3 regions of the Saccharopolyspora sp. NPDC045839 genome follow, and region 3 is predicted to be linked to each of the others. Evidence: riboswitches for the same ligand, from Rfam matches in the RefSeq annotation. Region 3 holds a riboswitch; each other region holds the start of a gene.
What was found. Region 3 has a riboswitch for cobalamin ahead of metE (5-methyltetrahydropteroyltriglutamate--homocysteine S-methyltransferase). Riboswitches for the same ligand answer to the same signal wherever they lie in the genome.
Positions count from the first base shown of each region.

Region 1: linked by a shared signal. The riboswitch ahead of AC07EQ_RS38560 (hypothetical protein) and the one ahead of metE (5-methyltetrahydropteroyltriglutamate--homocysteine S-methyltransferase) in region 3 are both predicted to bind cobalamin.
Region 2: linked by a shared signal. The riboswitch ahead of AC07EQ_RS14830 (ribonucleoside-diphosphate reductase subunit alpha) and the one ahead of metE (5-methyltetrahydropteroyltriglutamate--homocysteine S-methyltransferase) in region 3 are both predicted to bind cobalamin.

Region 1 covers NZ_JBWKKH010000044.1:64,477-69,274, reverse strand. The annotation lists gene AC07EQ_RS38570 (ABC transporter ATP-binding protein) at 1-534, shown strand, start outside; gene AC07EQ_RS38565 (ABC transporter permease) at 494-1,315, shown strand; cobalamin riboswitch at 1,455-1,627, shown strand; gene AC07EQ_RS38560 (hypothetical protein) at 1,998-2,669, shown strand; gene AC07EQ_RS38555 (PLP-dependent cysteine synthase family protein) at 2,666-3,772, shown strand; gene AC07EQ_RS38550 (MFS transporter) at 3,769-4,798, shown strand, end outside.
Region 2 covers NZ_JBWKKH010000008.1:283,273-288,070, forward strand. The annotation lists gene AC07EQ_RS14825 (glycoside hydrolase family 3 protein) at 1-1,394, opposite strand, end outside; cobalamin riboswitch at 1,512-1,725, shown strand; gene AC07EQ_RS14830 (ribonucleoside-diphosphate reductase subunit alpha) at 1,836-4,268, shown strand; gene AC07EQ_RS14835 (ribonucleotide-diphosphate reductase subunit beta) at 4,556-4,798, shown strand, end outside.
Region 3 covers NZ_JBWKKH010000027.1:95,672-100,469, reverse strand. The annotation lists gene AC07EQ_RS30915 (Ada metal-binding domain-containing protein) at 1-243, opposite strand, end outside; gene AC07EQ_RS30910 (2OG-Fe(II) oxygenase) at 243-971, opposite strand; gene AC07EQ_RS30905 (methylated-DNA--[protein]-cysteine S-methyltransferase) at 968-1,585, opposite strand; gene AC07EQ_RS30900 (RNA polymerase sigma factor) at 1,585-2,079, opposite strand; cobalamin riboswitch at 2,330-2,568, shown strand; gene metE (5-methyltetrahydropteroyltriglutamate--homocysteine S-methyltransferase) at 2,701-4,798, shown strand, end outside.

The sequences.
Region 1 (4,798 bases), on a different contig from region 3:
GGGGCGCTGACCGGGCGGGAGAACGTCGCGCTGTTCGCCCGCCTCTTCGACGTTCCGCGCGCGCAGCGGCGCTCCGCGGTGCGCGCCGCGTTGGGCGCCGTCGGGCTCGCCACCGTCGCCGAACGCTTGGCCGGCACCTACTCGGGCGGCATGGTGCGCCGCCTCGAACTCGCGCAGGCGCTGGTCAGCGGGCCGAGGCTGCTGGTGCTGGACGAGCCGACGATCGGTCTGGACCCCATCGGCCGGGAGGGCGTGTGGGAGCGGATCGCCCGGATCCGCGCCGAGACCGGGATGACCGTGCTGGTCACGACGCACTACATGGACGAGGCCGACCAGCACTGCGAGCGGATCGCCCTGATGCACCGCGGGCGGATCCGGGCGCGGGGAACCCCCGCCGAGCTCAAGGCGGCCGTGGGACCGGACGCCACGCTGGACGACGTCTTCCGGACGATCACCGACGACACCTTCGAGGAAACGGGAGAAGGGATGCGAGATGTCCGCGCGACTCGACGCACCTCCGGCCGCCTCGGTTGAACCGGTGCGGCGCAGCCCGCCGGGCCTGGTGGCGGCGCGGGTGGCGGCGATGTGCCTGGTGGAGCTGCAGAAGCTGCGGCACGACCGGGCCGAGCTGCTCACCAGGGCCGTGCAGCCCGCGCTGTGGCTGCTGATCTTCGGCCAGGTGTTCACCGGGCTGCGCGCGATCCCCACCGGGAACGTCCCCTACCTCGACTTCCTCGCGCCGGGCATCCTCGCGCAGTCGGCGCTGTTCATCGCGATCTTCTACGGCATCCAGATCATCTGGGAGCGGGATGCGGGAGTGCTGGCGAAGCTGCTGGTCACGCCCACGCCGCGAGTCGCCCTGGTGACCGGCAAGGCATTCGCCGCCGGGGTGCGCGCGCTGGTGCAGGCGCTCGTGGTGCTGGTGCTGGCGGCGCTGCTCGGCGTCGGCCTCACCACGAACCCGGTGAACCTGCTCGCGATGGGCGCCGTGGTGGTCCTCGGTTCGGTCTTCTTCTGCTGCCTGTCCATCACGATCGCCGGGCTGGTGCTGTCCCGGGACCGGCTGATGGGCATCGGGCAGGCGATCACCATGCCGCTGTTCTTCGCCTCCAACGCCCTGTACCCGGTCGACCTGATGCCGGGGTGGCTGAAGGCGGTCAACTACGCGAACCCGCTCAGCTACGAGGTCGACGCCCTGCGCGGACTGCTGATCGGCACGCCCGCGCACCTGGCGCTGGACTTCGGCGTCCTGGTCGTCGCCGCCGGCGTCATGATCGGCATCGCCGCAGCCCTGCTCGGGCGCTTGGCGCGCTGAGCGGACATGGCGTGATCAGCGGCGATCGAACGTCTACTGAGGACGACACGAGCGGCCGCAGGGACAGGCGTTCGCCCCGGCGTCGAGGTGATCTTGCCTGGGGTGTCTTGACACCCGGCCCGCCGGGTGCAAGCGTCAGCGTCGATGTTCATGCGACGGCGCGCAGGAAGCCGGTGTGAATCCGGCACGGTCCCGCCACTGTGAATGGGGAGCTACCGCCACCGATGCCACTGCCGCACCTAGCGGTGGGAAGGCGCGCGGGTAGCGATGATCCACGAGTCAGGAGACTGACGCCGTCGTACCGATTCGTACGGGGTCGCGGAGCCCCGGAGGAGGTACTGAAGGTGCAGCACCGCGCCGCGCGCGTCGTCGCCACCCACCCCTGCCACCACACCCGGCCCGACCGGGCCCGATCCCGCAAGGCGTGCCGAACCAGCAGGTAGGAAGCACGAACTACGTCCCGTTCGTCCGCTGACACCTGCGTGGAGACACCTTGCTTCCCCCTGGCAACTCCGCGTGCCCCGCAACGCATGCGGCGCTGCGTTCGCAGATCGAACGCGTGCGCGCTGCGGACCCGGCACGCCCCGACGAGGCACGCCTGGCAAACGCGACCGCCTCCGTCGCCTTCATGACCGTCCAAAGTGCACACCACGTCGGAAGATCCGCCGGCTATCGCAATTCCGTGCTCAGCGTGCGGGTCGGCAGCGCGGTCGGCTCGTGCGCCGTGGAGCCCGGCGAGCTCGACTCGCCGGCGATGCACGACCTGGTGGGCAGCACCGTCGCCGACCTGCTGGCGCATCCCGAACCCGCCGTCCGGGTCGCCGTGCTCGACGCCTACCTGGCGTCGCTGACCCCGCACGACGAGCACCCGCGATCCCGCACGGTGCACATCCCGCCGGGCACCTCGCTGGCGAAGTCGATGACCCGCGCACGCGCCGTGGCCGGGCTCGTTCCGCCGGCCGGCGGTCGCGTCGCGGTGATCGGCGTCGTGAACTCCCTGCTCGCCGCCCTCCTCGAGCGCGGTCTTCGCCCGGTTCCCTGCGACCTGAAGGGCGGGCGCACTGAGTGGGGCGAGCCGATCGTCCGGGACCACCGGGAAGCGATCGCCGGATCGCAGGCCGTGCTGGCCTCCGGAATGGTGCTCGGCAACGGCACGTTCGACGAGATCGCGGGGCTGTGCCGCGAACGCGGGCTGCCGCTGGTGATGTTCGCGCAGACCGGGAGCGCGGTGCTCCGCGAGATGGTCGGCACCGAAGTGCACGCGCTGTCCGCGGAGCCGTACCCGTTCTTCTGGCTGACCGGCGGCCACACCGAGATCCACCTGCACACCGCCGACCCGGGCGAGCTGCCGTGACCGCCACCTGGACGTCCTGGACCGACGGCGGCCCGAAGTGCCGTTCCGCGCTGGAACTCATCGGCAACACCCCCGTGCTGCGCATCGGAACGCCGCTCGCCCACCCCCACCCCGGTTTCTGGGCGAAGCTCGAAGGATTCGCCCCGGGCGGCATGAAGGCCCGGGCCGCTCTGTCCCTGATCCAGGGCGCCCGGCGGCGCGGCGAGCTGCGGCCCGGCGCCGCGATCGTCGAATCGAGCAGCGGAACGCTCGCGATCGGCCTGGCCTGCGTCGGTTCGGCGCTCGGGCATCCGGTCGTGGTGGTGGCCGACCGGGAGATCGACGGCATGACGAGGACGTTGTTGCGCGCGCACGGCGCACGGGTGGAGATCGTGCAGCAGCCGCATCCCACGGGCGGCTGGCAGCGGGCGCGGCGGGACCGGGTGGCCGAGCTGCTCGCGCAGCTGCCCGGCGCCTACTGGCCCGATCAGTACAACAACCCGGACAACCCGGCCGGATACCTCGCCCTGGGACGGGAGCTCACGCACCAGTTCGAGCACCTGGACGCGGTGGTGTGCAGCGTCGGCACCGGCGGGCACAGCGCCGGGATCGCATCGGTGGTCCGGCGGCGGTGGCCGGACGTCCGGATCGTGGGCGTCGACTCGATCGGCTCGACCGTGTTCGGCCAGCGCGCCGCGCACCGGCTGATGCGCGGGCTGGGCAGCAGCATCCACCCCGGCAACGTCGCCTACGACATCTTCGACGAGGTGCACCTCATCGGCCCCGCCGAGGCCGCGGACGCGTGCCGTCGGCTCGCCGCCGGATCGTTCGTCACCGGCGGGTGGAGCACCGGCGCCGTCGCGCTGGCCGCGTCATGGTGTGCCGCGGAGCTGGGTTCGGACCTCGTGTGCGCGGTGTTCCCGGACGGTCCGCACCGCTACTGGCGGACGATCTACGACGACGGGTACCACCTCGACCACGGCCTGGTGCCCACGGCCACCGAACCGTCCGAAGTGGACTCGGAATCCTCCGGCTGGATGCGGACGCGCCGCGTCGTCGACCCGTGCCGGAACCGCGGCGCGGCCGGTTCCGGATGCCCGGTGTGCGAGGAGGGCGTGCGATGACGCGGGACGGATTCCGGCGGCTGTCGCCCGCCGCGCGACTGCTGGTGGTCAACCAGTTCGGCATCAACGTCGGCTTCTACATGCTGCTGCCGTTCCTCGCCGCCCACATGGCCGGCCTCGGGTACGGCGCGGCGGTGATCGGGCTGGTCCTCGGCATCCGCAACCTCAGCCAGCAGGGCATGTTCCTGCTCGGCGGGACCGCCTCGGACCGGCTCGGGTGCCGGCCGATGATCATCGCCGGGTGCGCGTTGCGGGTGGTCTCCTTCGGGCTCTTCGGCGTGTTCACGTCGTTGCCCGGGCTGGTCGCCGCTGCCGTGCTCACCGGCCTGGCCGGCGCCCTGTTCAACCCCGCCGTGCGCACCTATCTCATGCATGAGGCGGGCGATCGGCGCGCGGAGGCGTTCGCCGTGTTCAACGTCTTCGCGCACGCCGGAACTCTCGTCGGGCCGTTGCTGGGTGCCGCGTTGCTCGCCGTCGACTTCCGGCTGATCGCACTGGTGGCGTGCACCGCCTTCGCGGTGTTGACGCTCGCCCAGATCATCGTGCTGCCGCGGCAGGAACGCAGCCCGCAGCAGCGCAGCGTTCTCGGGAGCTGGCGCGAGGTCTTCGCCAACCGGCGCTTCCTGCTGTTCACCCTGGCGCTGTCGGCGTACTTCGGGCTCTACAACCAGCTCTACCTGATGCTGCCGCTGGAGGCGCAGCGGGTTTCCGGGCTCACCGAGGCCGTGGCCGCCGTGTTCGTCGTGTCGACCGTGGTCGGCATCGCGTTGCAGGTCCGGATCACGCAGTGGTGCCGGGGGCGGTGGAGCGCGGGACGGTCGGTGGCGATCGGGCTGGCGTGCATGGGCGCGTCCTTCCTGCCGGTGCTGCTGAGCAGCCCGCTGCTCGACGCGCCTGCGGCGGGCGAGCCGGACTGGGGTGCGATCGCGCTCGCGTGCGTCCCGGTGATGCTGACGACCGTCGTGTTCACGATCGGCATGGCGATCACCAATCCGTTCGCGATGGAGCTGCTGCCGATCGTCGGCA
Region 2 (4,798 bases), on a different contig from region 3:
AAGCCGCCGGTTCCGTTCACCCCGAACACGTGCTCACCGACGTCGAGCCGGAGATTCCCCCGCAACCGCAACGACTTCGTCCCGGCAGGCAGCCCGCCGAGCCACAGCAGCCGCTCGGTGCCGCGCAATTCGCTTTCAAGCACCTCGCCGTCGGCACCGAGGTAGTCGACGCGCAGGCCGCCGCCCTCGCCCTCCGGATCGGTGACCTCCGCTCCCGGGATCACGTCCAGCAGCCGCCGGTGCCGGACGCCGCGCTGGTACACCACATCCGCGTCCGGCAGCGCCGCCCGCAGCCCGTCCAGCGGCGTCACCACGTGCGGCGGGCTGACGTGCGACGAGCCGCCGCCCTGCACCGCCGGGATAGTGCCGTTCTCGCCGATCACAGCGACTTTGGCGACCTTCGAGTCTATCGGCAGCAGCGGCGCATCGGACACGACCTCGTTGCGCAGCAACACGAATCCCTGCGCCGCGAGCCGCCGGATGACCGGCCGGGCCTCCTCCGGCGGACCACCACCGCCGGGCTCGGAGTCCTCGAACGCGCCGACGCGGTCGGCCAGCCGCAGGACGCGCAGGACCTTGTCGTCGAGCACCGACTCCGGAACTTCGCCCTTCTCCACGGCCTTCGCGAGTTTCCCGCCGCTCCAAGGGCTTTTCGGCCCGGGCATCGCCAGGTCGAGGCCGCCGAGCGCCGCCGCCCGGAGCGAGCGGGTGGCGAACCAGTCCGACACGAGCACGCCGTCCCACGCCCACTCGCCCTTGAGGATGTCGTTCACCAGCACGGAATTCTCGGTCATCGTGGTGCCGTTCACCGAGTTGTAGGCGGCCATCAGCATCCACGGCGAAGCCTTCGCGATGATCCGCTCGAACGGCTTGAGGTAGAGGTCGCGCAGCGTCCGCTCGTCGACGATCGCGTCGTAGCCGAGCCGCTCGGTTTCGCTGTCGTTGGCCACGAAGTGCTTCGGCGTCGCGGCCACCCCGCGCGACTGGATGCCCGCCACCACCTCGGCGCCGATCTCGCCGATCAGCAGCGGGTCCTCCGAGAAGTTCTCGAAATGCCTTCCGCCGAAAGGACTTCGGTGGACGTTGACGGTCGGCGCCAGCACCACGTGCACGCCCCGGCGGCGCGCCTCGTCGCCGAACATCTCCCCCGCGGTCCGCGCCGCCGCCCGGTCCCACGTCGCCGCCAGCGCGGACGCCACCGGGAACAGCAGCGAGGTGTCGCGCTCGTCCCAGGTCGTGCCGCGCACCCCGTTCGGGCCGTCGGAGAGCACCAGCGACCGCAGCCCGATCTGGGGCATCGGGTGCAGGGTCCAGAAATCGGCTCCGGTCAGCAGCCGCGCCTTGTCCGCCACGGTCAGCTCCGAGAGCAACGACCGAAGCTTCGCCTCGTCCACCGGGTCCCCTTTCGCCAGCCCCCGGCCGCCCAGTCTCGGCCACCGCGCCCGGACTGTCGACCGGTACCGCGCCACGCCGTTATCTGCCCATGCACGCCGCCCCCGAACCCAACATGTAGTGTGTCGATCGCTGGTGGTTCACCGGAGGCGTCCGGTGAGGCAAGAGGGAACCCGGTGCGAATCCGGGACTGCCCCGCAGCGGTGAACGGGAACGAAAGTCGTGACCCGGCTGCCGAACGGCAGCGGGTAGAGCACTGGGCGAACAGCCTGGGAAGCCACGACCACTAGGCCGCCCGTGAGTCCGAAGACCTGCCACCGGTGCACGCGCGAAGCGTGCTGTCCGGGGCCTCGAGGGCGGGTCTGCGCGGACGACCAGCGGCTGCCGCCGCGGGTCTCCTCGCACGCCGTCGTGGTCCGCCGAGCTCGCGAGGGAGAGAGCCCGTGACGGCGACACTCAACGACTGGACCCGCGTGTCCACTGTGGTCCACCAAGCCTGCGCCGGGCTGTCCGGCGTGTCCGCCGAAGCCGTGCTCGACGAGGTGCGGCGCACCGGCTACACCGGCATCAGCGACGACGAGCTCTCGCTGGCCCAGGTCATGGCGGCGCGCACGCTGATCGAGACCGAACCGAACTACTCGCAGGTCACCGCCCGGCTGCTGCTGGACCGGATGCGCCGCGAGGCGCTGAGCTACCTGGGCGAGCCGCAGGAGGCCGACCAGGAGGAGATGCGCGCCCGCTACCCGGAGTACTTCGCCGACTACGTGCGGCGCGGCGTCGAACTGGAGATGCTGGACCCGGAGCTGGGCGCCTTCGACCTGGCGCGGCTGGGCGGCGCGCTGGTGGCGGAACGCGACCTGACCTTCGGCTTCCTCGGGCTGCAGACCCTCTACGACCGGTACTTCCTGCACCACGACGGCACCCGGTTCGAGCTGCCGCAGGCGTTCTTCATGCGGGTCGCGATGGGTCTCGCGCTGCAGGAGGACGACCGCGAGGCGCGGGCCATCGAGTTCTACCACCTGCTGTCGTCGTTCGACTTCATGTGCTCGACGCCGACGCTGTTCAACGCCGGCACCACCCGGCCGCAGCTGTCGTCCTGCTTCCTGACCACTGTGGACGACGACCTGTCCGGCATCTTCCACTCGATCAGCAACAACGCGCTGCTGTCGAAGTACGCCGGCGGGCTGGGCAACGACTGGACGCCGGTGCGCGGCATCGGCGCCCACATCAACGGCACCAACGGGAAGTCGCAGGGCGTGGTGCCGTTCCTGAAGATCGCCAATGACACCGCGGTGGCGGTCAACCAGGGCGGCAAGCGCAAGGGCGCGGTGTGCGCGTACCTGGAGACCTGGCACATCGACGTCGAGGAGTTCCTCGACCTGCGCAAGAACACCGGCGACGACCGCCGCCGCACCCACGACATGAACACCGCGAACTGGGTGCCCGACGAGTTCCTGCGCCGCGTCGAAGCCGACGAGCAGTGGACGCTGTTCTCCCCGGACGAGACCTCTGACCTGCACGACCTCTACGGCAAGGCGTTCGCCGAGCGCTACCGCGCCTACGAGCAGGCCGCCGACCGCGGCGAGATCAAGGTGTTCAAGCGGGTCCGCGCGGTGGAGCTGTGGCGGCGGATGCTGACCATGCTCTTCGAGACCGGCCACCCGTGGATCACCTTCAAGGACCCGTGCAACCTGCGCTCGCCGCAGCAGCACAACGGCGTCGTGCACTCCTCGAACCTGTGCACCGAGATCACCCTGAACACCAGCACCGACGAGGTGGCGGTGTGCAACCTCGGGTCGATCAACCTGGCCCGGCACGTCACGGCCGGCGGCATCGACGCCGAGAAGCTGGAGCGCACCACCCGCACCGCCGTGCGGATGCTGGACAACGTCATCGACATCAACTTCTACACGATCCCCGAGGCGCGCCGGTCCAACCTGCGGCACCGGCCGGTCGGGCTGGGGCTGATGGGCTTCGCGGACGCGCTGTTCGTGCAGCGCATCCCGGTGTCGTCGGACGCGGCGGTGGAGTTCGCCGACCGCAGCATGGAGCAGATCAGCTACCACGCCATCGCCGCGTCGAGCGCGCTGGCGGCCGAGCGGGGCCGCTACGAGTCCTTCGACGGTTCGCTGTGGAGCCGCGGCATCCTGCCGATCGACTCGCTCGAACTGCTCGCCGAGGCCCGCGACGGCGACGTCGACCTGGACCGGTCGTCCACGCTGGACTGGGAGGCACTGCGGGCCCGGGTGGTGCGCGATGGCATGCGCAACTCCAACGTGATGGCCATCGCGCCGACCGCCACGATCTCCAACATCTGCGGCGTCAACCAGTCCATCGAGCCGGTCTACCGCAACCTGTACGTCAAGGCGAACATGTCCGGCGACTTCACCGTGGTCAACCCGCAACTGGTCGCCGACCTGAAGCGCGTGGGGCTGTGGGACGACGCGATGGTCGCGGACCTGAAGTTCCACGACGGCAGCCTGCTGCCGATCGAGCGGATCCCGCAGGAGCTCAAGGAGCTCTACGCCACCGCGTTCGAGATCGAGCCGCGCTGGCTGGTGGAGGCCGCAGCGCGGCGGCAGAAGTGGATCGACCAGGCGCAGTCGCTGAACCTCTACGTCAGCCGGCCCAGCGGCCGCACCCTCGACGAGCTCTACCGGCTCGCCTGGCACAAGGGCCTGAAAACCACGTACTACCTGCGCTCCACCAGCGCGACCCACGTGGAGAAGAGCACCCTGCGCGGCACCGACGGCAAGCTCAACGCGGTCCCGACTGCGGTCCCGGTCGCGACTGCGGTCCCGGTCGCGGAGATCCCGACCGCGGCGGCCGGCGCGGCCTGCTCGGTCGAAGACCCCGACTGCGAAGCCTGCCAGTAACCCTCACCCTGGCATCCCGCCGCAATTTCAATGGAAATCGAAGGTCTGATTTCCATTGAAATTGCGGGACCCGAGGGCCGGAGCCGCGGGTCGGATGGGGTGTCGCATGCGCCGTAGGCGCATAGCCCACCTACGACACCGGCACCGCCGCGGGTTCACCGTGCCCACCCCTCCGGGGTTCTCCCGGCGAGGACCGTGTATTGGGCATACAGGGCATCCACAGTCCAGGGAGCCTCTGAGGTTCCGCTACCCGCACCGCCACGCACAACGAGGCTGGAAAAACCTCAATGAAATTGCGGACCCGAGGGCCGGAGGCCGGGTCAAGTCCTGTTCGACGCGCGGACTCGAACCGCGCGATTTCCTTGGAGCAACACAGCATGACCTCCTTGCAATCCCCTTCCCCGGCCGCCGGGCTCGGCGAGATCGACCGCTCCGGCGGGCGCGTCGCCGTCGGCGACAAGGCGATGATCAACGCCCGCGCCGACGTCAACCAGCTGCTCCCGCTCAAGTACGGCTGGGCGTGGGAGAAG
Region 3 (4,798 bases):
GTCCTTCCACTCCTGGTACCGCTTCGGCAGGCACACCGCGCAGGGCCGATAGCCGGCCGCGCGCGCCGTGGCTTCGTCGGCGAAGAACACCCGGTGCGCCACGTAGCCGCCGTCTGCGATGGCGCGCAACGCCGAAGGGCAGTCCAGTCGCCCGTAGATCCGGCCGCGCCGGTAGCCGCCGAAGCGACCCGGCACGGCGCTTTCGTACGGGCGCCCGTCGGCCCCGATCAGCGTGTACGCCATTAGGCCGCGTCGTGGAAGACGAGCCCCAGCGTGTGGCGTCGCCCGGAACGCACCGGCGAAACCCCGTGCCGCACCGGGGAAGCGGACCAGCCGCGTGCCGAGCGGACCGGTCGGTCGCGCGTGGTGAACACCAGGCCGTGCCCCTGCGGGATCAGCGTCGCGGTGCCCCGGGATTGGGCGCGCGGGCGCTGCTCCACCAGCAGGAACTCGCCTCCGGTGTGATCGGTCCCCGGATCGTTGAGGTTGATCACCACCTGCAGCGGGAACACCTTGTCGCCGTACAGGTCCCGGTGCAGCGCGTTCCAGCCGCCCGGCTCGTAGCGCAGCAGGATCGGCGTGGGACGGGCCTGCCCGGCCCGATGGCAGATGTCCAGCCACTCGTCGAGGGTGTCCGGCCATTCCGCTTCCCGGCCGAGCTTCTCGGCCCAGTCCCGGGCGACCGGCAGCAGCTGCGGGTAGAGGGCCTGCCGCAGCTTCTCCACCGGTTCCGGGAAAGGCGCGGCGAAGTAGTGGTAGTCGCCGTTGTCCCCGAAGCGATGGCGGCGCAGGTTGATCGTGGCCCGGAAGTGCTCGGGCTCGTCCCACAGGGCCGCGATCCGCTCGCACTCGGCGACGGTCAGCAACTGCGGCAGCAGCGCGCAACCGTAGTCGTTGACCTCGGCGGCGACCCCCGCCCAGTCCGCCGCCGCGACCCGCTTCGCGTACCGGTCCGTCTTCGACGTGGTCATGCCGCCTCCAGGTTCAGCAGGGTTTCCTTGGCTTCCGCACCGCCGACGTACCCGCCCGAGGTGCCGTCCGAGCGCACGACCCGGTGGCACGGCACCACCACCGGCAGCGGGTTGGTCGCGCACGCGGTGCCCACCGCGCGAACCGCCCGCGGGCTGCCCGCCGCGGCGGCGACCTCGGCGTAGCTCGCGGTGTGGCCGTAGGTGATGTCGGGCAGGTGCTCCAGCACGTTGAGCCGGAACCCGCGCGAGAGCCGCCAGTCCAGTGGCAGGTCGAAGGTCCGCCGCCGCCCGGCGAAGTACTCGTCGATCTGGCGGGCCGCTTCGTCGAGCCGGGCCGGCGCCCGCAGGATGCGGGGGCTGATCAGCTCGGCCAGCGACTCCAGGACCGAGCTGTGCCCCTGGCGGTCGAAGGCGACCCGCACCAGGCCGCGTTCGGTGGCCGCCAGCAGCAGCTCGCCGACCGGGGTGCCGACGGTGCGGTACGCGACGTCGAGCAGCCCTTCCCGCTGGGCCGCGTTCACCAGGTCGATGTGCAGCCGCTCGCTGGTGTTGAAGTCGATCGCCGGGAGCGCGTCGAACAGGTGTCCGTCGTCGGATTCGTGGATCGTCATCATCACGCTTCCCTCCCCACTCTCGTGGTGGGCTTATAGGTCGTGCGCAGGGCCTTGATGCCGTCCGCGGCGGCCCGCCGGGCGGCGTCGGTGCTGCCGCCGAGGATCGCGGCGATCTCGGCGTAGGGCAGGCCGGCCAGGTAGTGGTAGGCCACCGCCATGCGCTGCTTGGTCGGCAGCGCGCTCAGCGCGGCCCACAGGTCGCCGTCCCAGTCCTCCGGGCGGCCGGTCGTGCTGGGCCGCTCGGGCAGGCGCTCGACCACCACCGGCCGGCGGGCCGTCGCCCTGGTGACGTCGACCGCCTTGCGGTGGGCGATCGTGACCAGCCACGCCTCCACGTTGGTGTCCTCGGCCAGCTCCGGGTAGGCGCGCAGTGCGGCCAGGAACGTCTCGGACCACGCGTCCTCGGCGTCGGCCGGCCCGAGCACGGCCCGGCACACTCGCAGCACCATGGGGCCGTACTCGTCAACGATCTGCTCGAACGGTCTCACTTTCACTCCCCGTAGACGCCCCGCGTCGCGGAAACGTGAGATGCGGATCGGCCCGTTTCCGCGATCGTCACCCGGACGTGGCGATCCCGCGTTTCGGGAACGGGCCGCCGGCGGCGGTGCCGCGTGACGAGCGTCTCACCGGAGGTGCGGCGATGGGCCGGAAGATCATGTTCAGCCCGGGGATCGACGGCCGCGAGGGGGCGCCCGGCGCGGGTCGGGCGCGGCACCGGCCCTTGCCAACGGCCCCCCGATCGGTAGCCTCCGTTGTGCTGGTGGTTCGTCCGCTCCCTTGAAGCGGGGTGGACGAGGCAAGAGGGAACCCGGTGGGAATCCGGGACTGCCCCGCAGCGGTGAGTGGGAACGAACGCCGTCCCCGGTCCCAGACCGGGCACAGCACTGGGCACGCGTGCCTGGGAAGCGACGGCCACTAGGAAGCCCGGCTCCGGCCGGGACGCGCCCGCGAGTCCGAAGACCTGCCACCGGTGCGCGCACCGGACGGTGCGCGCGGTCCGAGGTCTCGCGGGAGGACCCGGCGGACGACCGGCTCGCGCCGTGTGGTGCGCGCCGGTCCGCCTGCGCCTTCCCGGACCTCGGGGCATCTGCCGTCGAGCTCGCGAGGAGAGGGCGTTGACCAGCAAGATCGGATCTACCGTACTCGGATACCCCCGGATCGGCCCCGACCGGGAACTCAAGCGCGCGCTGGAGCGCTACTGGTCGTCCCGCATCGGCGAGGCGGAGCTGCGCGCGGTGGCGCGCGAACTCCGCGTCCAGACCTGGCGCTCGCTGTGGGACGCGGGCCTGGATTCGGTGCCGGGCAACACGTTCTCGTACTACGACCAGGTGCTGGACACCGCGGTCACCTTCGGCGCGATCCCGCCGCGTTTCGCGAAGCTCGGGCTGGGCCCGCTGGACACCTACTTCGCGATGGCGCGCGGCGTGGCGTCCGAGCCGCCGCTGGAGATGACGAAGTGGTTCGACACGAACTACCACTACCTGGTGCCCGAGATCGGCCCGGACACGCAGTTCTCGCTGGCCGACAGGGCTCCCGTGGAGCAGTACCGGGAGGCCGCCGAGCTGGGCGTGACCACCCGCCCGGTGCTGGTCGGTCCGCTCACGTTCCTGCTGCTGGCCAAGTCCGCGGACGACGCACCGGAGTCGTTCCGGCCACTGGACCGGCTGGACGCGCTGCTGGACGCCTACGCGGAGCTGCTCGGCGAGCTGCACCGCGCGGGCGTCGAGTGGGTGCAGCTGGACGAGCCCGCCTTCGCCGCCGACCGCTCGCCGGCCGAACTCGCCGCCCTGCGCGCCGCCTACCAGCGTCTCGGCGATCTGGCGGAGCGGCCGCGACTGCTGGTCGCGGGATACTTCGGCGATCTCGGCGAGGCACTGGAGGTGCTGGCGTCCAGCCCGGTCGAAGCGATCGGCGCCGACCTCGTCGCCGGTAAGTCCACAGTGGACGTCCTGTCGTCGGTTCGCGGGCTGAGCGGCAAGACCCTGGTGGCCGGGCTCGTCGACGGGCGCAACGTCTGGCGCACCGATCTCGACAAGGCGCTCGCGACCGCCGCCACGCTGCTCGGCTCGGCGAACGAGGTCGCGGTCAGCACGTCGTGCTCCCTGCTGCACGTGCCCTACGACGTCGATGCGGAGACCGGCATCGACCCGCAGGTGAAGTCCTGGCTGGCGTTCGCCGCGCAGAAGGTCCGCGAGGTGGTCGTGCTGGGCCGCGCGTTGCGCGAGGGCCGCGACGCGGTGGCCGACGAGCTGGCCGAGGCGCGCGCCGCGATCGCCGACCGCGCCGGCGCGGACCGGGTCCGGAACAATCGCGTGCGCGCTCGGTTGCAGGCGCTGCGGCCGGAATACACGCAGCGCGGCGAGTACGACACGCGGCGCGCGGCGCAGCAGAAGGCGTTGAACCTGCCGCCGTTGCCGACCACGACGATCGGATCGTTCCCGCAGACCACGGACGTCCGCAAGGCGCGCGCCGCGGTGCGCGCGGGCCGCATCGACCAGGCGACGTACCGGCGGCGGATGCAGGACGAGATCGAGCGCGTGATCCGCCTGCAGGAAGGGCTCGGGCTCGATGTCCTGGTGCACGGCGAGCCGGAGCGCAATGACATGGTGCAGTACTTCGCCGAGCACCTGGACGGCTTCGCCAGCACCGACAACGCTTGGGTGCAGTCCTACGGTTCGCGGTGCGTGCGCCCGCCGATCCTCTACGGCGACGTCTCCCGCCCGGCGCCGATCACCGTCGAGTGGGCGAGCTATGCGCAGCGGCTGACCGAGAAGCCGGTCAAGGGCATGCTCACCGGCCCGGTGACGATCCTGGCGTGGTCGTTCGTCCGCGACGACCAGCCGCAGGCCGACACCGCGAAGCAGGTCGCGCTGGCCATCCGGGACGAGGTCGCCGACCTGGAGGCGGCCGGCATCCGGGTCATCCAGGTCGACGAGCCCGCGCTGCGCGAGCTGCTCCCGCTGCGCCGTGCGGAGCACGGGGAGTACCTGGACTGGGCGGTGACGTCCTTCCGGCTCGCCACCTGCGGAGTCGCCGATTCGACGCAGATCCACACCCACCTGTGCTACTCGGAGTTCGGCGACGTGATCAACGCGATCGTGGCGCTGGGCGCGGACGTCACCAGCATCGAGGCCGCCCGCTCGCGCATGGAGGTGCTCGACGACCTCAACGCGGTCGGCTTCGGCCACGGCGTCGGGCCCGGCGTGTACGACA